Leisingera sp. NJS204: one gene and its partner. Each later gene encodes a partner of the first gene's protein in a complex. Links are inferred from orthologs where the notes say so. Each region holds a gene or a part of one and is shown on either strand. Other genes may lie near its edges.

Region 1 (11,417 bases):
CTTCCACCGGGGTCGCCATCCAGCCTGGCAGAGCAGCCTTAGCCGCGGCAACGGCGGCGTTGGTATCAGCCTCGGATCCCAGCGAGATCACTGCACAGGGTTCTTCCGTCGAAGGGTTTACCACTTCGAAATCGTTTGAAGCAGCAGGAGCGGCCCACTGGCCGTTGATGTAAAATTCGCGTTTCTCGATCATGTCGGGATCTCCCAAATCAGAGGTATTCCGGTTACCGCCTTGCCGGTTTCGCGGCCACTGTGTCACTGCTCCGGCACGGGGGCAAGGGCGGGGCAAAGGCATCGCTGCGTAATTTGATCAAATTATTGCAAGCTCTGTCAATGGCCGCTTGGACCGGTTGCAATCTTTCGCCATGACTGCTTGCAGCAATTTATCGTGGTTTCCCGGCACGGGGGCTGTATCGTTGCGTTAGACTACTTAGGTTGCAGTCAAGACGACTCATAATTCATATGACAAGGAGATACCGCCATGGGTTTGCGCATTAACGACACGGTCCCGGATTTTACTGCGGAAACGGATCAGGGCACCATCACCTTCCATGATTGGATCGGCGACAGCTGGGCGATTCTGTTCTCGCACCCCAAGGATTTCACCCCGGTCTGCACCACCGAGTTTTCCGCCGTGGCGCAGCTGAGCGAGGAGTGGGGCAAGCGCAACACCAAGGTCCTTGGCGTTTCGGTTGACGGTGTTGAAGACCATAAGAAATGGAAAAAGGACATCGAGGAATACGGCAAGGCCGCGCCGGGCTTCCCGATCATCGCTGATGACGGTCTGGCGGTATCCAAGGCCTTCGACATGCTGCCCGCAGAGGCCTATCTGCCCGACGGCCGCACCCCGGCGGACAGCGCCACTGTGCGGTCGGTTTTCATCATCGGCCCGGACAAGCAGCTGAAACTGTCGATGACCTATCCGATGACAGTGGGCCGCAACTTTGCCGAGATCCTGCGGGCGCTGGACGGCTTGCAAATGTCGCTGGGCAAGGGTGTTGCCACACCTGCGAACTGGATGCCCGGCGAGGATGTGATCATTCCGCCGACCGTGTCGAACGAAGACGCCAAGGCGAAGTTCGGCGAATTCGAGACCATCTTCCCTTACCTGCGCAAGACCAAAGCACCTGAGTAACCGGCGCTTGCCATCGCAGTGATTACAAGCCGCCTTCGGGCGGCTTGTTTTTTGTATTCTTACTGAAGCCCGCCTGGTGCCGATGGAAAATCCGGTGCCCGGCTTTGACGCAATTGCCGCGCCTCCGCCGCTATGGCTTGGCCAGCCTCGCCCTTCAGTCCGGCAGCAAATCGCAGGGTTATGTCCGACCCGTCCCGGGTCAGCCAGCAGGGCGATTTCTTGAGGAAGGCGAACCCTGCCTCGGCATGCAGATAAGCTGGTATTGTGTAACTGACGCCTTGGGTTGCGACCGCTGTCAGGATGAAAGCCAGGTAATCCTCTGCCTGGGCGCCGTCTGACAGCAACCTTGCCTTCAGCGCCGCCAGGCTGGGGCGGCCAAAGATGACGGTTTCCTTGGCGATACGCCGGATCTCCTCCCGTGGCAGCTGCGCCAGCCGCTGATCCAAATCTGCAGTCTTCAGCACCGCGCCATGCGAAAACCCATGTGCCAGAACCCATTGGGTGAGGCCGGTTTCACCGCGGCGGACGATGAATTTCTTGTTGTTGGTCAGCGGGAAGCGCTGCCAGAACCTGAGGAAGCCCGGATCCTCCATCAACCGCCCTGAAAGCATCAGCGCATAAGAGCAGTACTGGAAATTGCGGCTGGCTGTGGAATACCCCCAATTGATGCTGCGGAAATTCTCTGCGTCCACCCGCGGGTGACCATAGTTGCAGGCGGCAGCCGCAAAGTCCGCATCCAGCGCCTGTGCTTCCTTCAGCCAGTCGCCTGCCTCTGGCAGCGGAAACCAGGAGGAATCATTCAGCAGCACCAGCCGGTCAATCTGTTCCAGCCGCGCGCGCGCCGCCAGCAGCCCGTCGCGGTAGCCGCCAAAGTCATATCCGAAATTCGGGCGTTCGATGCACAGCCAGCAGACGTCGCTCAGCCGCTGCCGGTCTTCGTCGCTAAGCGGGATGTTGGAGACCACAACCGGAGCGTAGCCACTGTCGATCAGATATCGCAGCGCGAGGAAATGGGACGCTTGCAGGCCCTGACTGGGGAAAATCAAGTAGACCGCAGGCTGCGGCCCGGCCGGAATGGCGCCTTCGGTGCAGCGGATATTGCGGGCCAGGAACGCGTCGTAATACCAGCGCCCCAGCAGCAGCGACCCGAGGCGGCTGGGCAACTGAGTAATTTGCTGCAACGGGCGTTTCAGCTCGCGGGTGATTTTCCAAAGCGGGGACCGTCTCATGCGGGACACCTGTAACTTTAAACTGTTGGAAGGCCAGCCCGGTCAGTCTTGCTGCCATGGCGGAGGGAGGTCTGCGGATTGCTGGGCAGCACTGCTGAGAACCGCACGGAAGTAATACCAGTTCTTGGACCGTTTACGCGCCGAAAGCAGGTTCAGCGGTGAGACCAATTGCAGCGACGCCTCCCACAGAGCCCGCAGGAAACCAAATGGCAAGCCGTGTTTGCGGGCGCCATAGACGCGCGACTGGCCCATGTACCAGGCTTTCAATGCTGCGGTTTTGGCGGAGCGTTCGGTGGAATGGCCCAGCAGATGCCGGACCTGCGCTGCGTAAACATAACGCAGCGGCCCGCACTCCGCCTTCAGCCGCAGGCTGAGGTCGTCATCTTCGTGGAACAGGAATATTTTGGGGTCAAAGCCACCGACCTGGTCAAAGGCGGATTTACGCACCAGCAGGGCACCGCCCGAAAGCACCGGCACCTCGCCGTCCTGTTGCGCGGCATCCCGCCCCAGCCACAGCGATTTCGCAATCAGTTTGCTGCGGCGCTTGAAGAACAGCGATCCGTCACCTTTGAAAATGCGGGTGTTAAAGGCGGATGCTTCGGGGTGTGCATCGGCGGCATCCAACAGATGCTCCAGCGTGTCCTCGAACAGTTCGGCATCGGGGTTCACAAAGAACAGAAACTCAGTGCCGGCCTGTGCAGCCCCCTGATTGCAGGCCGGACCAAAGCCGGTGTTTTCCGGGTTCTCAATAAACCGGGCGCCATGTGCTGCGGCCAGCGCGCCGGTGTCTTCTGCATCCTGGGACGCGTTATCGACCAGAATGCAAGGCACCGAAGCTGGAATGGAGCGCAACAGGCCCTCAACAACGGCGGAAGAATTATAGGTGACCGTTATGATGGTCACACGGGGCGGCAAAGACTGTTCCATAAGCGTCCCGGCAGAAATGGAAAACCCGGGGCACGGATCGCGCGCCCCGGGCTGTTTATGTGCAGTCAGACTGGGATCAGTCCTGCTCTGCTTTTTCTTTCTTTTCCGGCGCGATTTCTTCGCCGGTTTCCTGATCGACGATTTTCATCGACAGGCGGACTTTGCCGCGGTCATCAAAGCCCAGCAGCTTGACCTTCACTTCCTGGCCTTCCTTCAGAACGTCCGAAGGATGGTTCAGGCGGCGGTTTTCGATCTGGGAGACATGCACCAGGCCGTCGCGCTTGCCGAAGAAGTTCACAAAGGCGCCGAAGTCGACGATCTTCACAACCTTACCGGTGTAGACTTGGCCTTCTTCCGGCTCTGCCACGATCGAATAGATCATGTCATAGGCCTTTTTGATGGCTTCGCCGTTCGGGCTGGCGATCTTGATGATGCCATCGTCGTTGATGTCGACTTTGGCGCCGGACACTTCGACGATCTCGCGGATCACCTTGCCGCCGGAACCGATCACTTCACGGATCTTGTCGGTCGGGATCTGCATGGTCTCGATGCGCGGAGCGTGGACCGAGAAGTCGGACGCTTCGGTCAGGGCTTTCGCCATCTCGCCAAGGATGTGGATACGGCCGTCTTTGGCCTGGGCCAGGGCTTTCTCCATGATCTCGGGCGTGATGCCTGCGACCTTGATGTCCATCTGCAGCGAGGTGATACCGTTTTCGGTGCCTGCCACTTTGAAGTCCATGTCGCCCAGGTGGTCTTCGTCACCCAGGATGTCGGACAGGATCGCGTAAGAGCCGTCGTCTTCCAGGATCAGGCCCATCGCAACACCGGCAACCGGTGCTTTCAGCGGCACACCTGCGTCCATCATCGACAGCGAACCGCCGCAGACCGAAGCCATCGAGGACGAACCGTTCGATTCGGTGATCTCGGAGACCAGACGGATGGTGTAGGGGAAGTCGGTTGCCGCAGGCAGAACCGCCTGCAACGCACGCCATGCCAGCTTGCCGTGGCCGATTTCGCGGCGGCCGGGGCCGCCAACACGGCCAACTTCACCAACCGAGTAGGGAGGGAAGTTGTAGTGCAGCAGGAAGTTGGACTTGAAGTTGCCGTGCAGCGCGTCAATGAACTGCTCGTCGTCGCCGGTGCCCAGCGTGGTCACAACCAGACCCTGGGTTTCACCACGGGTGAACAGCGCCGAACCATGGGTCCGCGGCAGCAGGCCGGTTTCGGACTCAATCGCGCGGATCTCGTCGGTTTTACGTCCGTCGATCCGCTTGCCGGTTTTGACAACATCGCCGCGCAGAATACCGGCTTCCAGCTTTTTCAACGCGGAACCCAGGTTTGCATCGCCCAGCTGCTCTTCGGACAGAGCACCCTTGATGGTTTCGCGGGCGGCGGCAACAGCGGCGGTGCGCTCCTGCTTGTCGCTGATCGCAAAGGCAGCGCGCATTTCGGTTTCGCCGGCAGCTTTGACCGCTTCGTACAGCTCGGAGTAATCCGGCGCTTGGAAGTCGAACGGCTCTTTCGCGGCTTCTTCGGCCAGCGAGATGATCAGGTCGATGACCGGCTGGATCTGCTCGTGGGCAAATTTCACCGCACCCAGCATTTCTGCTTCGGACAGCTCGTATGCTTCCGATTCCACCATCATCACTGCGTCTTTGGTGCCGGCAACAACCAGATCCAGACGCTGCTCGGGGTTCAGGCGCAGGTCCTGCATGTCGTCAACGGTCGGGTTCAGGATGTATTCGCCATCCTCAAAACCAACACGGGCGCAGGCAATCGGACCCATGAACGGTGCGCCCGACAGGGTCAGCGCAGCGGAGGCGGCGATCATTGCAACCATGTCCGGGTCGTTGACCAGGTCGTGGCTCAGCACGGTGCACATCACCAGCACTTCGTTCTTGAAGCCGGGGACGAACAGCGGGCGGATCGGACGGTCGATCAGACGCGCGGTCAGGGTTTCTTTTTCGGTCGGGCGCGCTTCGCGCTTGAAGAAGCCGCCGGGCACTTTGCCCGCAGCATAGTATTTTTCCTGGTAATGCACGGTCAGCGGGAAGAAGTCCTGGCCGGGCTTCTGCTGACGGGCAAAGGTCACGTTGGCCATGACCGAGGTTTCGCCCAGCGTGGCAATCACAGAGCCATCAGCCTGGCGGGCAACCTTGCCGGTTTCCAGTGTAAGCGTCTCTTCGCCCCACTGCATCGATTTTTTCGAAACGTTAAACATCTAGCGTATCCTAATTGGGAGCACTCCCGGCCCTCCGGGTCTCCCGTTTGCGTGGCGGCCCCATTGCCGCCGGCCCCTTCTATCTTGCTTTCGCGTGCCAGGGCCTGGCACATCGTCTCAGACAAGCCCGCCCATACATGAGTTTGGGGTAAATTGAAAGGGAAAGCGGCAAGCATCAGCCGCCCTGGGCAGCAGTGTGCTGTGCGGGTTCCTTAGCGGGGCCTCGCAGCCCCGCCTGAGAGCTGTCAGTTGGTGGTTTCCAGCCCATCAGGGCGTCCGGCAATCGCAAAATGCAAACCGTCAGGATCCATGAACTCCGCGGCAAAGCGGTTCACATCTTCCAGCGTGACCGCGTTGATACGGTCGTTGCGGGTTTCCACATAGCTGATTGGCAAATGGTCCATCTGCATACCCGCAAGGATTGAGGCAATACGGCCATTGCCGTCAAAGCGCAGCGGGTAGGCGCCAGTCAGATAGGTCTGCGCATCCTTCAGCTCTTTCTCTGTCACACCTTGTTCGGCCATCCGGCGCCATTCATCGCGGATCACCTCGACCGCTTCGGCCATCTTGCCGTTAGCCGACGCCACCGATCCCATATAGACCGCCGCCAGATCACGCGGCACCAGATAGGAGTAAACCCCATAGGTCAGCCCGCGCTTTTCCCGCACCTCGGTCATCAGCCGGGTTTCAAAGGAACCGCCCCCCAGGATCTGGTTCATCACATAAGCAGTGAAGAAATCCGGATCCTCGCGCTTGATCCCCTTTTGGCCGAACAGCGCCACAGATTGCGGGGTGTCGAAATCCACAACAGTGACGCCGCCCGCGATAGTGACCTCAGCCGGACCCGGAATCGGGTCGCCCTCTGCCGGCAAAGCGCCCAGCAGCTCATCCAGGAGCACGCCAAGCTCCTCGGCGGTGATATCGCCCACTGCACTGACGTACAGCCTGTCCCGAGCAAAAACAGCCTCATAGGCGTCAAAAATATCCTGCCGGCCAAGTGCGGAAACGGTCTCCTGCGTTCCCTTGCCGTCGCTGGCGTAAGGGTGGTCGCCAAAGGCCATCCGGGAGAAGGCCTCGCCCGCGATTGTGTTCGGATTTTTGGCATCAGAACGCAAACCCGCCAACACCTGGGCCCGGACCCGGTCCAACGCATCCTGGTCAAACCGCGGCTCGAACAGGGTCTGGCGCAAAAGGGCCACTGCATCCTGTCGGTTTTCGGTTAGGAAGCGGGCGGAAATGGAGACTGAATCCTTGTCAGCATCATAGGAAAACTCCGCCGCCAGGGATTCCAATGCGCGGGCATAATCCTGTGCCCGCAGATCACCGGAGCCTTCCTCCAGCAATCCAGTCATCAGGTGCACCGCCCCGCGTTTCCCGGGGGCATCCAATGAGGTGCCGCCGCGAAAGCGCAGCTCAAGAGCGGAGAAGGGAATCGCATGGTCCTCGACCAGCCAGGCGGTGATACCGCCGGGAGAGGTGACTTCCTCGATCTTGACCCCGGCCCATGCGGGCAGTGCCATGCAGCAGGCCACCAAGGACGCGGCGATTAGTTTCAGCAAGGTCATTGGGTTACCTCCTGGCCGCGCGTCATCCAACCGGTGACTGACGTTTCAGGCCGCAGAACCTCATTGGCGGCGGCGATGATCTCATCCGCGGTGACCGATTGCAGGATCTTCGGCCAATCCTGCACATCCTGCACTGTCAGCCCGATACTGAGCGCCTGGCCATAGCGGTTGGCAATTCCGTTCACGTTGTCGCGGTCATAGATTTCGGCGGCGCGCAGCTGCAGCTTGATGCGCTCCAACTGGGCTTCGTCCACTCCTGCTTCCAGAAAGCGGGCGATAGTGGCATCCAACGCCTCCTCGGCTTGGTCCATGCTGATGCCCTCAGCCGGAACCACAAGAAAGGTGAAGGACGTATCATCCAGCGAGCTGCCTGAATAAAAGGCACCGGAGTAGACGGCGACCTGCTGGTCGAACTGCAGCGCATTGGCCAGATAGGAAGTGCTGCCGCCGCCCAAGAGTTCAGCCAGCAGATAAAGCGCAGCAGCTTTCTGCTGGGCGCCGCTGTCGCGTTCCGGCGCCAGATAGGAGCGTTGCACATAGGGCTGGGCGACGCGCGGATCCTGATAGGTGATGCGGCGGGCTGCCGTCTGAGGCGGCTCCTGGCTGCGGAAGCGCTCCGGCAAGTCCGGGTTGGCTGGGATCGCACCATAATACTGCTCGGCCAGCGCCTTTACATCTTGCGGCTTCACATCGCCGGAGACCACCAGGATAGCGTTATTGGGTGCGTAATAGGTGCGGTAAAAGGACAGCGCGTCCTCCATATCCAGGCTTTCCATCTCGTGGCGCCAGCCGATCACCGGCTGGCCGTAACGGTGATTCAGATACTGCACCGCCTGCAGCTGTTCGCGAAACAGGGCCACCGGGTCGTTGTCGGTGCGCTGGTTGCGCTCTTCCAGGATGACCTCGCGCTCGGTGGCGATATCCTCTTCGCTGAGCCGCAGATTGGACATCCGGTCGCTTTCCATCTGCATCATCAGCTCCAGCCTGTCGGCGGCGACGCGCTGGAAATAGGCGGTGTAATCATAGCTGGTAAAGGCATTGTCCTGACCGCCGTTGGCCCGCACGGTGGCCGACAGCTCCCCCGGTGCCAGTTTGTCGGTGCCCTTGAACAGCAAATGCTCCAGGAAGTGGGCAACTCCGGACTGGCCCGGCGGCTCATCCGCGGAGCCGGCCCGGTACCAGACCATCTGCTGCACCACCGGCGCGCGATGGTCTTCAAGCACCACCACTTCCATGCCGTTGTCCAGGGTGAACGCGGTCACCGCCTCATCTTCGGCCCATAGCGGGCCAGTCAGGGCAGCAGTCAGCGCTGCGGCGGCCAATGTGATCCTTTGGATCATCTGGCATCCTCCAATTTCTGCACGTTTGCCCTTGCCTGGCACAGTGCGGTTACTGCTCTTTTGTTCAATGCAGCCACAATTCGCCACCCATTGCCAGCAGAAAGACTGCTGTCAACCTACGCTGCTGCTGGCGTCTTACAAGACTGGCTGGCAGAAAAGTGAGGATCAGAAACCGTCAACCGGCGGTGCGGATGGGGTAGCAGCCCCGGCACGGCGGAATTGTTCGTTGGCGGCATGCGGGTCCAGCGTCTGTTTTTTGTAAAGCTGCTCGTAGCGATCCACCGGCAGCAGTTTGATCCGGCCCACACGGCGGTTGCGGTGGCGGAATTTGGCGTCCTCTTCGGCGACCGTTTCGCGCACGCCCGGTTCCACACCATAGCGGCTGGACGCTGTCACCAGGGCCGCATCGCTGGAAGGAATACCGCTGCCAGGAACCAAGGCGCCGGGTTTGCCGCCCAGGGCAGCAACCGCTTCGGCTTGCGGATTGGGATCCGTCAGATTGGCGCCGCCGGGTGTCGGGGCCGGCAGGCTGCTGTAGCTTTCCGGCGTGCTTAGCGGTTTGGAGGGCAGAACCAGGAATTCATCCGGGCCGGTGCCGGGCTTCTGGATGAGGCGCAGCCCCTTTTGCCCGCAACCAGCCACAGCCAGTGCGCCTGCCAGAACGATCACTCCGAACGGGATCCGCATTACCCCAAACTCCTGCCTGTTTCTCAGCGCTTTTAGCGCAATTGCCCAGCGAGGTCTACGCAGGCTTTTTGCGCCGCCCGTCAAAGAAAATCAGCCCCGCTGCGCCTGCAAAGATGAAGATATCGGCAACATTGAACACAAACGGGTTCTGGATGCCGCAGCACGATGTGTTCAGGAAATCCAGCACGTACCCGTACAGCAGACGGTCCGCGACATTGCCCAGCGCGCCACCGATCACCAGCCCGGCCGAGAGCTGCATGCCCCACGCCGCCTTCTGTGCGCGTGCGATCCAGATCACAAGGGCCAGGCAGATCGCCAGTGACATCCCGATCAGAATCCAGCGCGATGCCTCGTCTCCGCCGCCGAACAGACCGAAGTTGATGCCGGTATTCTCGCCGTAGCGGAAGTTCAGAAACGGCGGCAGCACGTCGATCCGGTGGCGCTGGTCCAGCGCCATCCAGTGGATCACCAGGTATTTACTTGCCTGATCCGCCAGAAACGAAAGGCCGGCGCCCCAGATCATCCAACGTGCTGCCATGTCTTAGCTCTGCCTGCTTAGTGGCGGAAGTGGCGCATGCCGGTGAAGACCATGGCCAGGCCCGCCTCGTTGGCAGCCTTGATCACCTCGTCGTCACGCATCGAGCCGCCCGGCTGAATGACGCAGGCGCCGCCAGCAGCTGCAGCTTCCAGCAACCCGTCCGCAAAGGGGAAAAACGCATCCGAAGCGACTGCGCAGCCCTTGGCGAGGCTTTCTTCCAGACCCAGTTCGACGGCCATGCGGCCGGCCTTGGCCGCAGCCACATTGGCGCTGTCCAAGCGGCTCATCTGGCCGGCGCCGACGCCAACGGTGGCGCTGTCCTTCACATAGACGATGGCGTTGGATTTGACGTGTTTGGCGACTTTCCAGGCAAACAGCATGTCCTGCATCTGGGCATCAGACGGAGCCTTTTCGGTCACCACCTTCAAGTCCTCCATGCCGACGTAGCCCACGTCCTTGTCCTGTACCAGCATACCTCCGGCCACCTGTTTGTAGGCGGTGATGGCTTTGCGCGGCTCGGGCAGACCATCCGTCAGCAGCAGGCGCAGGTTCTTTTTGGCCGCGAAGACCGCCTTAGCCTCCTCCGAAGCACCGGGCGCGATAACTACTTCGGTGAAAATCTCGGTGATCTTGGCGGCGGTTTCGGCGTCCAGCGGCTGGTTCAGCGCGACAATGCCGCCAAATGCGGAGGTGCGGTCGCAGTCAAACGCCTTCTGATAGGCCTCGGCCAGGGTCGCGCCCTTGGCCACGCCGCAGGGGTTGGCGTGTTTGATGATCGCGACAGCGGCGCTGTCGGCAGGATCGAATTCCGCCACCAGCTCATAGGCCGCGTCGGTGTCGTTGATGTTATTATAGCTCAGTTCTTTGCCCTGCAGCTGCACCGCGGTGGCCACACCGGGGCGGTTGCTGCCATCGGTATAAAAAGCCGCCTCCTGGTGGCTGTTTTCGCCATAACGCAAGGTTTGCTTCAGCTCGCCCGCAAAGGCACGGCGGCGCGGGGTTTTCTCTTCAATCGCGGTTGCCATCCAATTCGACACGGCAGCATCATAGGCCGCGGTACGGGCATAGGCGGTCTGCGACAGGCGCTGGCGGAAAGCATAAGACGTCTGACCGTCGTTCCGGTCCAGCTCTGCCAGCAGCGCCTCATAGTCCTGCACATCGGTCACCACGTTCACGAACAGGTGGTTCTTGGAGGCCGCACGGATCATCGCCGGGCCGCCGATGTCGATGTTTTCGATCATCTCGTCATAACCGGCACCGCGCGCCAGGGCCGCTTCAAACGGGTAGAGGTTCACCACCAGCAGGTCGATGGCACCGATGCCATGTTCGTTCATTGCAGCAACATGAGTATCATTGTCGCGCAGCGCCAGCAGGCCGCCATGCACCATCGGATGCAGGGTCTTTACGCGTCCGTCCATCATTTCCGGAAAACCGGTCACTTCCGAGACATCCTTGACCGTTAGGCCGGCTTCACGCAGCGCCTTGGCAGAGCCGCCGGTGGACAGCAGCTCAACACCGCGCGCAGACAGCGCCTTGCCCAGCTCGATCAGGCCGGTCTTGTCGGATACGGAAAGCAGCGCACGGCGTACGGGGTGAAGGTCGGTCATGGCAGGGCGGTCCTTTTCAAAGGCTCAGTCAAACGTCTCGGGTTCGTCCCGGTTCAGGTCTCGCACGGCAATGGCAGTCTCCTGCGCTTTGCTGAGCGTCCACCGGATACGCGTCGCATACTCCATCGCGCGTCCGGATAAAACGATCTGCTTTGCCGCACGCGGCTT
Region 2 (12,098 bases), 2.3 Mb from region 1 along the record:
TGTCTTGACGACGTCGACGCTGCCGGAATATTCGCCGGCAAACTGCGCAATACCGGCGGCGATCCCCTGCACGGCCCCGCACAGCAGCACGCAGGCGGCCAATGCAGGCACGGCCAGGGATTTCAGTGACAGAATTTTATACTGACGGATTGGCACGTTCTTTTCCTTTCCGGATGCAAATTACCCGTCCCACGCCCCGCCCCACGCACTGTAACCATAGCATAGATTGAGACAATGGCATGGATTGGATTGCGCCAATTCGACACTATACCTTACCTGCCATTTGGCTATGCTGCGCGCAACTGGCCAATTGCGCCGCATTGCGGCACAGGCTACACGGCATACAATCGCATACTCAACGGAGAGAAGACGGATGTCCGAAACCCGCACCGAAACCGACAGCTTTGGCCCGCTTGAGGTCCCCGCAAACAAGTATTGGGGCGCTCAGACCCAGCGGTCGATCATGAACTTCCCGATCGGCTGGGAAAAGCAGCCTGTCGCCATTGTGCGCGCGCTGGGGGTGATCAAACAGGCCTGCGCCATGGCCAACAAGGCCTCGGGCAAGCTGGACGCCCGGATCGGCGATGCGGTTATTCAGGCCGCCGGCGAGGTGGTCGCGGGCAAATTCGACGACAACTTCCCGCTGGTGGTGTGGCAGACCGGCTCCGGCACCCAGTCCAACATGAACTCCAACGAGGTGATCGCCAACCGTGCGATTGAAATTCTGGGCGGCGTGATCGGCTCCAAGGACCCGGTGCATCCGAACGATCACTGCAACATGGGCCAGTCTTCCAACGACACTTTCCCCACCGCCATGCATATTGCCACCGCAATGTCCGTTCGCGACGTGCTGGTGCCGGGCCTGACCAAGCTCGCCGAAGGGCTGGAGGCAAAAGCCGAGGCGTTCAAGGACATCATCAAGATCGGCCGCACCCATACCCAGGACGCCACCCCGCTGACGCTGGGCCAGGAGTTCGGCGGCTACGCGCATCAGATCCGCCAGGGTCTGGCCCGGGTCGAGGCGGCGATGCCCGGCATCTATGAGCTGGCGCAGGGCGGCACTGCGGTTGGCACCGGACTGAACACGCAAAAAGGCTGGGGCGAGACGGTCGCTGCCAATATGGCCGAAATCACTGGCCTGCCCTTTGTCACCGCTCCGAACAAGTTTGAGGCACTGGCCGCCCATGACGCGATGGTGTTCCTGTCCGGCGCGCTCGCGACCATCGCGGGCAGCTGCTACAAGATCGCCAATGACATCCGCTTCCTCGGCTCCGGCCCGCGCTCGGGCCTGGGTGAGCTGATCCTGCCAGAGAACGAGCCGGGCTCCTCAATCATGCCGGGCAAAGTAAATCCGACACAGGCAGAGGCACTGACCCAGGTGGCCGCCCATGTGATGGGCAATGATGCCGCGATCAAATTTGCAGGCTCGCAGGGTCATTTCGAACTGAATGTCTACAACCCGATGATGTCCTACAATCTGCTGCAATCCATCCAGCTCTTGGGCGATGCGGCGGACAGCTTTACTGAGCGGATGCTGAACGGCATCCAGGCCAATGAGCCGCGCATCGACAAGCTGATGAAAGAGTCGCTGATGCTGGTCACTGCACTGGCGCCGACCATCGGTTACGACAATGCCACCAAGGTTGCCAAAACCGCGCATAAGAACGGCACCACGCTGAAGGAAGAGGCGGTCGCGCTTGGCTTCGTGGACGAGGCGACCTTTGATGCCGTGGTCCGTCCCGAGCAAATGATCGGCCCCAAGGACTGATGGCTGGTTCCGGTTCAGGCCCGGTCAATCTGAACCGGTATCGCAAGGAAAAGGCGCGGGCTGAGAAAAAGGCCCGCGCCGACCAGAATGCCGTGACCTATGGCCGGACCAAAGCGGAAAAGGAATTGGACAAGGCACGCAATGTGCAAGACGTCCGGCGCCTGGATGACCATAAGCGCGACGAATGAACAGCCGCCCCAAGAAGCACTCTCTGACCTTGCGCGGGCACCGGACGTCGGTGTCGCTGGAGGATGACTTCTGGGATGCCTTCCGCGAGATTGCCGCGCAGGACGGCCGTGCAATCAATGATTTAGCGGCCGGAATTGATGAAGCCCGCGGCGAGGATTGCGGATTGGCCTCAGCGATCAGGCTGTTTGTGCTGCACCGGTTGAGGGCACGTTAACCACGGTTTGGCATCGTGCTGCTATGCAAGTGCCTGTGCCTCTCACCGCTGATGCCTGGATACAGCAGCTTTTCCAGTCCCAAGCTGCTGCAAAAGGCGGTGTTGTCCGCCGCCAGAAGCGCGACATTGAACGGCTGCTTGGCTGGGACCGCTTTCACTACGAACTAAAGCGCCGTGGATTCCGAGCCGTCGAAAACGCAGGTCAGGTTGTCATCTTCTGCAATCAGGACACCGTGCGCATCATCCAGTGATGCAAATTTCTTCGAAGAAATTTGCCAAGAAAATTCGAATTTTCTTGGCTAACGCCGCGCCAGCTGCAGCCAGATCCCATTCTTCGACCGCACCGTAAGATGCGCCACGGGCACCGGCGCCTGCGCCGCAACCGGAACCACACGGAACGCGCGCAGGATCATCGACAGGATCAACGGTCCTTCCACCATGGCAAACCCAGCGCCGGTACAGACACGTGCTCCGGCCGAGAAAGGGATGTACGCGTCCCGCTGGCACTGCTTGCCGTTCTCCGTTTGCCAGCGGGAAGGGGCAAACCCATCCGGGTTCTCCCACAGCCGCTCATGCCGGTGCAGATGCCAGGGACTGAGCACCATCTGCGCGCCCTTTGGCACGCCTCGGTCACGGAATTGCTCTGGACAGGCTGCCTCGCGCACCATCATCGGCACCGGCGGATACAGCCGCAGGGTTTCGCGGAACACGTCCCGGCTGACCCTCAGCTTTGAAACCGAGGCAAAGCTTTCATCCGTCAGCGCCTCAGCCTCAGCAGCCACCTTCTCTTGCCAATCAGGGTAAAGCGCCATCAGATACAGCGCCCAGGCCAATGCCGAGGCGCTGGTTTCATGGCCCGCAAGAAAGAAGATCGCGACCTGATCCACCATTTCGGCGGTATCAAAGGTGCTGCCTGTTTCCGGGTCCCGGGTGGTCATGATTTTAGTGGCCAGGTCATCCGGCGCCGTGCCCGCCTTGATGGCATCCATTCGTTCGCGGGTCAGCTGTGCAATCAGTGTCCGGATCACCTCAGCGTTCCGGCGGGTGCCGCGGCGGAAGAACCGTGGCATCCAACGCGGCAATGGGACAAAGGCAGCCAGATTCAACAGCGGCTGGCTGCGCTGGTAGTCGCGGAACCGGCTAAAGACCTGTCCCGCGACCTGATGCTCGATCGGGATCGAGAACAGCGTGCGAAAGATTACATCCGCCGCTGCGTGCGACGTTTCCTCCTCGATCTCGACAAGTCCTTGCCGCGCCTTCAGCCGTTCCACTGCGGCCTCTGCTGCGGCGCGCATCGCCGGGTACGTGTCCTTAAGCCGTCCGCCTTCAAAGGCCGGGTCGATAATCCGCCGCTGCCGTTTCCAGGCCTCGCCATTGGTCAGGAAAACGGAGTTCCCCAGCAAAGGCTTCAACCCCTCGGCAATCCGGTCCGACTTGGGGAAATCTTCGGGTCGCTCCTTCAGCAGCACTTTCACAAGCTCCGGCTGGTTGACCAGGAAGGACCGGAAAAAAGGCGTGCGGAACTCGGCCATCCAGGCGCGGTACAGACGCGCGGGCTGGGCCGACAGAATATCCTGACGGAACAGTTTCACATAGCGCCACAGCGAGACGCGGTCCGGGCGTGCGGGCGGTTTCGGCGGCAAGGCTTGTGTCATTCAGCGACCACCGAGGTGAACTTCGAAACAGCCGCATCAATACGGGACTGCGAGGGCTTCCGGTCCTTATAGCGTTCCGCCAGCGTCAGCGGTCCGGCGGTGATGCGGAAGTAATCATAGTCGCCCGGCCGGTCGAAGGCGCAGAGATACTGAAAGTGCAGCCGGAAAAACCGCCAGCGCAGCTGTTGCCAGCGTTCCGGGCTGAGGGTCTGGGTGAAGGCGGCAGAGAACACCAGCGGCCAGCGCTTGCCCTCAACCGCGACGCCGCTGACCGACACCGGATCGCACAGCGCAAAGGCGCAGCCATCACCTGGTGCAGTGACATCGACCCAGGCCAGCTCGTGCCGCTGGGACAGATACTGCAGATCAGCCCTTAAACGCTCGGCCCGCGGCAAAAAGGACACCATGGGCACAACCTGCCCCAAGGTCAGAAACCCCAATGCCGGCCGGTTCAACGGCAGCCCCGCGCGGATCAGATCCGCCAGGACGGACACACCGACATGAGCGCCGGAGGAATGCCCCGCCACCAGCACCTCGTCCAGATCCGGATCTTGCAGCGCCTCCGAGATCAGCGCGCGGAACTCGCGCATCCGCGCTTCCATTTCCGGCGGGATGGCACCGCGGGAGGCCGCGGAATGTGCATAATCGTGCATCAGGTAATAGGCGAAGAACTTGCCGTCCCGCTTTTTGAACCAGCGCAGCAGCGCGTAGCCGCAACCAAGACCCAAGACCCAGCCAATGGCCAGCGCTACCGGACCTGAAAGGCCGGCGGGACCGGCCACCGCCCCAAAGGCATAGGCAACACCCCACGCAAGCAGCAGCGCCAGAAACGCCTGCAAAAGCAGCATCCCCACCGGGTAAAGCGCGGCGATCACCGGCCCTTTGCGCAGCCGCATCAGCCGCCGCAGCGCTCCAGTAGAGATATAGATCCAGGCAGTGCGCAACAGCTGCCAATAGGTGCCGGGAATGGTTGCTTCCATACTGCCGCGGACGATGTCGGACCAGACCAGCACCTCGATGTCAGCCTCGGTCCGGCGCCCCTCCATCTCTGACACAACGTGCCAGCCATAGGGACCTTTGGTCTGCTTGGGGGACAGTGACAGGCTGTAGCCGGAAATCCCGGCCTGCGCTGTGCCTTCCTTGCGGTACAGCTCGCGGTAACGGCGCGGGTGAATCGGATCATAGCCGGGTATGTAGAATACCCGCCGCTTGCGCACCTGCTGTTGACCATGCTCCTGCTGTGTCACGCCTTGGCCTGCATCCTTGTTCTGCGGCCAGACTAGCCGTGCATTCCGGCAAGAGTAAGGCCAGGATTGGAAAAGAAAAAGGGGCCCGAAGACCCCTTTGAACATCTCAGGCTCAGCCCAGCGTTGCCAGCGCCGGGAATGTTTCCAGCAGCCACCAGGAGAAGGTGGTGAACAACCCGGTGACCAGCATAACGCCGACACCCAGCAACAGCCCGCCCATCACTTTTTCAATCAGTCCCATATGGCGCTTCATCTTGTTCATCAGCACCATGGAACGGGTGAGAAACATCGCCGCCAGCAGAAAGGGAATGCCCAGGCCTGCGGCGTAAACGCCGAGCAGGATTGTGCCGCGGCTGACTGATGCTTCCGAGGCGGCAAGCGACAGGATCGCGCCCAGCTGCGGCCCGATGCAAGGCGTCCAGCCAAAGGCAAAAGCCAGCCCCAGAACATAAGCCCCCAAGGCGGAGCCGCCGGATTCGCCCGCCTCCATCCGCGCCTCGCGGTCCAGCAGCGGAATGCGGAACACAGACAGGAAATGCAGGCCGAATATGATCACCACCACACCTGAAACTTGCGCAAAAAGCTCCTGATTTTTCAGCACGAATGCACCAAAAACCGAGGCGGTGAAGCCCAGCAGCAGGAACACGGTGGACAGTCCCAACACAAAGAACAGCGCCGCAATGACCGCTTTGCGCCGGGCTGCACCGGTGCCTTGCATCTCGCCGATGGTCACTCCGCTCATATAGGCCAGATACGGCGGCACGATCGGCAGGACGCAGGGCGACAGAAAACTGATCACGCCGCCTAGCAGCGCCACCAGCATGGCAGGGAGCAGCCCTGCGTCTATGATCTCGATTCCAAACATGTCCCACACTTATGCCAGCAATTGACCAACGTCACGGGGCGGGTTGGTCACATCCTTGTGGACAGCATGAAACATCCCGTTTATCTGCACACCATGACCGAGATCAATGAGACATTGGACGCCATCGGGCTGCTGTGCCCCCTGCCCGTCCTTAAAGCCCGCAAGCGGTTGAAATCGCTGCAGCCCGGCCATGTGCTGCAACTGCTGGCGGATGATCCGGCAGCGGTGATCGACGTGCCGCATTTCTGCAATGAGGCGGGCCATGAATTCCTCGGCCACAGCGACGGTGCAGGCCACCAGGTCTATCTGATCCGCAAGGGCAGCTAAGACCAAAGCCGCCTTGGCGCCCTGTCCGCACAGCTGCGGAATTCGACACGAAGTGCGGCGTTGATACCGCGTGGTTTCCGAACCGAGTCACGCGCCAGGATGCCCTTTCCTGACACACCGGCGGCAGCGTTGCCATCGCCGGCAATACCGCCAAAAAAGAAAGGCAGGCGCTTTGGCCTGCCTCTCCCATTAGTTATCACTTAGCAATCAGCTGCCCACCGACCACCAGCCGCGGCGTTTCGGCTTGGGCGGTGCTGCCGGTTCCGGGTCAGCCGCAGCAACGGCCATCGCAGGTTCCGGCTGCTTCTCCTGTTCCGAAGACGTCTGCTCCGGCTGGGCGGCCTCTTCTGCAGCAGGCTGTTCCGCCACCGCCTCGGCAGCCGCATCAGGTGCTGCCTCCACAGGTTCTTTCTCCGGTACAGCCTCGGCTTCAGCGGCAACCGGTTCTGCCGGCGCAGCTTCCACTTCAGCAGCGGTGACTTCCGCCGGAGCAGTGGCTTCTGCCGGAACAGTGGCTTCCGCCGGAGCGCCATCTTGGGCTTCTGCAGCACTGTCGGCGGCAGGCTCAGCATCCGGGGCAGCAGCGGCTGCTGCGCCTTTCGCAGCGTCTTCAGACGGCGCCTGTGCAACGGTTTCCGCTGCAGGGGCCTCCTCAGCGTCAGCCGCGGCCGGGGCGTCCTGCACAGAGGCTTCGGCAGGCTCAACAGCGGCGGGAGCCTCTTCTGCGGTCTCTGCCTCAGCCGGTTTGGCCTTCGGCTTGCGCGACCGGGTACGGGTGCGGCTGCGGGAAGGTTTCTTTTCCTTCACCTCTTCTGCGGCTGCGCCTTTGTCTTCGGCGGCAGCCTCCGCAGGCTCAGCTGCGTCATCCTGCTGCTTCGGCTCGTCAGACGCCTCATCGCCGTTTTCACCATCCTGGCCTTGCTCGCCATTGCCGGATTTCCGGCGGCGGCGGCGGCGGCGCTTGCGCTTGGGCTTGTCGTCCTGCGCAGCATCGTCATCGGTGCTGGTGGCCTCCTCAACGGCTGCAGGCGCTTCTTCTTCGTCCTGGGTGGCTTCCTCAGCGTCCACCTGATCCATGATCGAGGTATCAACGGACACCACCGGAGCAGTCGCAGCAGGCACCACGCGGGATGCGGTTTTGAACTTCTCCAGCACAAAATCCGGGCTGACCAGATGCGGATCGCCTTCGATGCGCACGGACAGGCCGTAGCGCGCCTCGATCTGGGCAATGTGCTCGCGCTTCTGGTTCATCAGGAAATTGGCGATGGAGACCGGGCAGCGCACCAGCACTTCGCGGGAGCGGCGGCGGGTGCCCTCTTCCTCGATCTGGCGCAGGATCGACAGCGCCATCGAGTCGTCGGAGCGGATCAGGCCGGTGCCGTGGCAATGCGGGCACGGCGCGGTGGTCGCCTCGATCATGCCGGGGCGCAGGCGCTGGCGCGACATTTCCATCAGGCCAAAGCCCGAGATCCGGCCCACCTGGATGCGGGCACGGTCGGTCTTCAGCTTGTCCTTCATGCGCTTTTCGACGGCGGCGTTGTTCTTGCGCTCGTCCATGTCGATGAAGTCGATGACGATCAAACCGGCAAGGTCGCGCAGACGCAGCTGGCGGGCGACTTCTTCAGCCGCCTCCAGATTGGTGTTGAGCGCGGTTTCCTCGATCGAGCCCTGTTTGGTGGCCCGGCCCGAGTTCACGTCGATTGCCACCAGCGCTTCGGTCACGCCGATCACGATGTAGCCGCCGGATTTCAGCTGCACGGTCGGGTTGAACATGCCTGCCAGGTAGCTTTCCACCTGGAAGCGGGCAAACAGCGGCAGCCCTTCCTGGTAGTTCTTCACGTTCTTGGCATGGGACGGCATGATCATTTTCATGAAGTCCTTGGCGATGCGGTAGCCGCGCTCGCCCTCAACCAGAACTTCGTCGATCTCGCGGCTGTAAAGATCGCGGATCGAGCGTTTGATCAGGTCGCCTTCTTCATAGATCTTGGCCGGCGCGATGGATTTCAGTGTCAGCTCACGGATCTGTTCCCACATCCGCTGCAGGTATTCATAGTCGCGCTTGATCTCGGATTTGGTGCGTTTGGCACCGGCGGTGCGCACGATCAGGCCCGCGCCGGTCGGCACGTCCAGTTCGGTTGCGATATCCTTCAGCTTCTTGCGGTCATCCGCGTTGGTGATTTTGCGGGAGATGCCGCCGCCGCGGGCAGTGTTGGGCATCAGCACGCAATAGCGGCCGGCCAGCGACAAATAGGTGGTCAGGGCCGCACCCTTGTTGCCGCGCTCTTCCTTGACGACCTGCACCAGCAGGACCTGGCGGACCTTGATGACTTCCTGGATCTTGTAGCGGCGCGGACGCGGCTTGCGCGGCGGACGGATGTCCTCGCTGTCGTCCTCATCAGCAACGGATTCGATGCTGTCATCTTTGGAGGTTGCATCGGCACGGCCGGTTTCGCCCGCGTCTTCATCGCTGTCGCCGCTGTCTGCGGAGTCAGCACCGGCATTGGCAGATGCGGCCTCCGGAGCAGCCGTTTCTGCATCGTCCTTGGCTGCTTCGGCGGCTGGTTCGGTGCCGGCATTTGCTTCGGCTGCAGGCTCATCCGCAGCTTCTGCGGGTGCCTCTTCAGCAGCGGCGGCCTCAACTGCCGCCCCTTCAGGTGCTTTTTCGCCAGCAGTCTCAGCGGGTCCGGCAGCCACTTCAGCTTCGGCTGCCTCAGGTGCAGACGCATCATCGTCTTCCGGCTCTTCCACCGGCGTTTCCGCGACATGCTCCACCGGCGAGGACCCTTCCGGCACGTCCGCCAGATCATCCCCGGCCTCAGCACTGTCGCTCAGGTCGATGGTCTCCATTCCGGCGATTTCAGCGGTCTTCTCCTCAGAGGCCTCAACCTCCTTGGTTTCCACCGCATCATCGGAAGAAGTCTTGGCAGCCTTGGCGGCGGATTTGGAGCGGCGCGACCGTTTGGGCTTGGCCGGTTTTTCGTCGTCTTCCTCGTCGCGGGCGCGCATCGCTTCGGCATAGGCGCGTTCTTCCTCCATCAGCGCCTCACGGTCGGCGACGGGGATCTGGTAATAATCCGGGTGGATTTCGGAGAACGCCAGGAAGCCATGACGGTTGCCGCCATAGTCCACAAACGCCGCCTGCAGCGACGGTTCGACCCGGGTTACTTTTGCGAGGTAAATGTTGCCAGCAAGCTGGCGTTTATTTTCGGATTCAAAGTCGAATTCCTCAACCTTGTTTCCATCCACAACCACAACACGGGTCTCTTCCGCGTGGGTGGCGTCGATAAGCATCTTCTTTGCCATGTGTCCTTGGTGCACCTGCCCTGTGCGTCCGCAAGCCTCTTGTTTCCAGGCGGCCGCGCACGTTTCGGGTGGTGTCTTGTCAGGGCGATCTGGGACGGCGCGGTGCAGCAGGTGGTCCCGGGATCGATGCCCGGCCTTCCTGCCTCAGTGCTTTTCGCTCTCGCGCGCGTCATCGCGGTTCTTCTCCGGCAGGCGGGTGCTGCCCGTCCCTGCCACATTATCCCTGCACCGGCTTAAATTCCGGCTTGGGCGCTAAACTGCCCTCCAAAGTTCGGAGGGCCAATCGGTCTGACTGCAGCTTTCTCGGATCATGCCGGACAAAAACCGCAGTCAGCGAAACTCATAAGAACGGGGGAACCATACACCGGTTTCCGGCCCGTTTGGTCAGCATAAGGCCTGTGGATAGGTAATGACAATGGACATTCGTCACCACGGGCATTGAAAATGAAACCTGCCGGCCCATAGCAGACAACGCATTAAATTATGGTAAGTTTTCAGCCGGCTGCCGGAGTTCCAATAGAACTCCGGCGCGCAAGCATTTGTTTTCCCGGCCGGTTCCCATGCCGAAAACAGCAGCGGCGGCGGTTACGCCAGATAGTCGGACCGCTGCAGGCCGTATTTGGCCATCTTCTCGTTCAGCGTCCGGCGCGGCAGGCACAGCTCGTCCATCACGCTGGCAATAGACCCTTTGTGGCGGCGCATGGTGTTGTCGATCAGCATCCGCTCAAAGGCTTCCACATATTCCTTCAGCGGCTTGCCTTCGGTGGTCATCACCGGCTGCATTTCCTCGTGATCGGACATCAAGAGCGAGGCAATGGTGCCTGACCCCCGGCGCGACTGCAGGACCGCGCGTTCCGCGATGTTGATCAGCTGACGCACGTTGCCCGGCCAGGGTGCCTGCAGCAGCTGTGCCGCCTCCTGCGCGCTGACCTGCGGCGCTTCGCAGCCGTATTCTTCCGAGAATTGCTCGGACAGGCGGGTGAACAGCGTCAGGATATCTTCGCCGCGCTGGCGCAGCGGCGGCACGGTGATGCGCAGCGCTGCCAGGCGGTAGAACAGATCCGGGCGCAGCGCGTCTTCGCAGGTCTTGCCCGCTTCCTGCAGGTTGGAAATGGCGATAATCCGGGTTTCTGCCGGGGTGCCCTGCTCATTGATCACACTCAGCAGCTTGGCCTGCAGCGTTTCCGACAGTGCATCGATATCTTCCAGCACCAGGGTGCCGCCGCGGGCTTCCTCGACCGCGGGCAGCATGCTGTCTTCGGGCAGCATCGGCCCGAACAGACGCTTGGCCAGTGCTTCTTCTTCCAAGGCGGCACAGGAGATCAGCACGAATTTCTTGCCCGCCCGGCTGCCAACCGCGTGCAGCGCATGCGCCACCAGGGTTTTGCCGGTGCCGGTCTCGCCGTCGATCAGCACATGGCCGTCAGCCTGCCCCAGATCCAGGATATCTTCGCGCAGGCGCTCCATCACCGGGCTTTGGCCGATCAGCTTCTTCATGATCTGGCCGCCATCCGACAGCTCGCGCCGCAGCGCCCGGTTGTCCAGCGTCAGACGGCGGGCACCGGTGGCGCGCTTGGCCAGTTCCGACATCCGGTCCGGGTTGAACGGTTTTTCCAGGAAGTCGAAGGCGCCCACGCGCATCGCCTCCACCGCCATCGGCACATCGCCATGGCCGGTGATCATGATCACCGGCAGCGCGGAATCGCTGCCCATCAGTTTTTTCAGGAACTGCATCCCGTCCATGCCCGGCATCTTGATGTCGGAGATCACGATCCCCGGGTAATCCGGCCCCAGCACCTTGAGCGCTTCTTCGGCGCTGGAGAAGGTCTCGGTGTCGTAACCCGACAATGCCAGCCACTGGCTGATCGACTGCCGCATATCCTGTTCGTCGTCCACGATCGCGATTTTCATAGCCTGGGCCATGCGCGTTCTCTCCTAATCTTCAGGGGCTGCTTCATTCCGCAGCCTCGATACCGTCCACCAGGACCGGCAATTGCATCTCAAAGACCGCGCCGCCGTTCTGGCCGTTGCGGGCAGTCAGCCGTCCCCCTAGGTCGTTGACGATCCCCGAGGAGATGGCAAGACCCAAACCAACCCCGTCGCCGGGCTGCTTGGTGGTGTAGAACGGCTCGAACAATTCATCGAAGTCGTTGATCCCCACCCCGTTGTCGCGCACCGACAGGGTTGCCGTCTCACCCGCGGCCAGCAGGATTTCCACCTCCGGGTCGGTCACCGATTTGGTGGCGTCCAGCGCGTTACGCAAGAGGTTGACCATGACCTGTTCCAGCCGCATCCGGTCGCCCATCACCATAACAGGTTCTTCGGGCAAAATCCGGGTGATTTTCACATGCCGCTGACGCAGCTGCGGTTCCATCATCGACAGGCTGGAGGCCAGCGCATCGCCCACGTTTACAGGGCTGAACGTATCGCCGCCCTTGCGCGCGTAGGATTTCAGCTGACGGGTGATCGCCCCCATCCGTTCGATCAAGTCATCGATCCGGCCAAAGGAGGCCAGCGCCTCATCCGGGCG

What was found.
Region 2: the proteins of pnp (region 1) and ETW24_RS11200 are in contact, whole or in part, in a cryo-EM structure (PDB 9QH0), measured with the Escherichia coli proteins. The link is inferred for Leisingera sp. NJS204 from one-to-one orthologs.

Annotation. Positions count from the first base shown.
Region 1 is NZ_CP035417.1:7,952-19,368, reverse strand. Bases 2,941-5,898 are described here. They hold pnp (polyribonucleotide nucleotidyltransferase), read right to left. Parts: upstream 5,513-5,898; coding sequence 3,368-5,512; downstream 2,941-3,367. Other genes in these bases: ETW24_RS00065 (M16 family metallopeptidase), read right to left, coding at 5,758-5,898; ETW24_RS00075 (glycosyltransferase family 2 protein), read right to left, coding at 2,941-3,291. In the rest of the region: ETW24_RS00090 (aldehyde dehydrogenase family protein), read right to left, coding at 1-193; ETW24_RS00085 (peroxiredoxin), read left to right, coding at 482-1,135; ETW24_RS00080 (rhamnan synthesis F family protein), read right to left, coding at 1,195-2,364; more of ETW24_RS00075, read right to left, coding at 2,407-2,940; more of ETW24_RS00065, read right to left, coding at 5,899-7,077; ETW24_RS00060 (M16 family metallopeptidase), read right to left, coding at 7,074-8,417; ETW24_RS00055 (DUF3035 domain-containing protein), read right to left, coding at 8,583-9,104; lspA (signal peptidase II), read right to left, coding at 9,160-9,642; purH (bifunctional phosphoribosylaminoimidazolecarboxamide formyltransferase/IMP cyclohydrolase), read right to left, coding at 9,660-11,249; ETW24_RS00040 (heparinase II/III family protein), read right to left, coding at 11,274-11,417. UniProt on the Escherichia coli protein: Involved in mRNA degradation. Catalyzes the phosphorolysis of single-stranded polyribonucleotides processively in the 3'- to 5'-direction. Also involved, along with RNase II, in tRNA processing.
Region 2 is NZ_CP035417.1:2,280,946-2,293,043, forward strand. What follows is about bases 6,273-9,911. They hold ETW24_RS11200 (Rne/Rng family ribonuclease), read right to left. Parts: upstream 9,569-9,911; coding sequence 6,473-9,568; downstream 6,273-6,472. Also shown: ETW24_RS11155 (hypothetical protein), read right to left, coding at 1-156; fumC (class II fumarate hydratase), read left to right, coding at 374-1,768; ETW24_RS11165 (DUF4169 family protein), read left to right, coding at 1,768-1,956; ETW24_RS11170 (ribbon-helix-helix domain-containing protein), read left to right, coding at 1,953-2,171; ETW24_RS11175 (N-(5'-phosphoribosyl)anthranilate isomerase), read left to right, coding at 2,207-2,422; ETW24_RS11180 (cytochrome P450), read right to left, coding at 2,471-3,826; ETW24_RS11185 (hypothetical protein), read right to left, coding at 3,823-5,073; ETW24_RS11190 (cytochrome c biogenesis CcdA family protein), read right to left, coding at 5,186-5,938; ETW24_RS11195 (sulfurtransferase TusA family protein), read left to right, coding at 6,032-6,265; ETW24_RS11205 (sigma-54-dependent transcriptional regulator), read right to left, coding at 10,154-11,491; ETW24_RS11210 (ATP-binding protein), read right to left, coding at 11,523-12,098. UniProt on the Escherichia coli protein: Endoribonuclease that plays a central role in RNA processing and decay. Required for the maturation of 5S and 16S rRNAs and the majority of tRNAs. Also involved in the degradation of most mRNAs.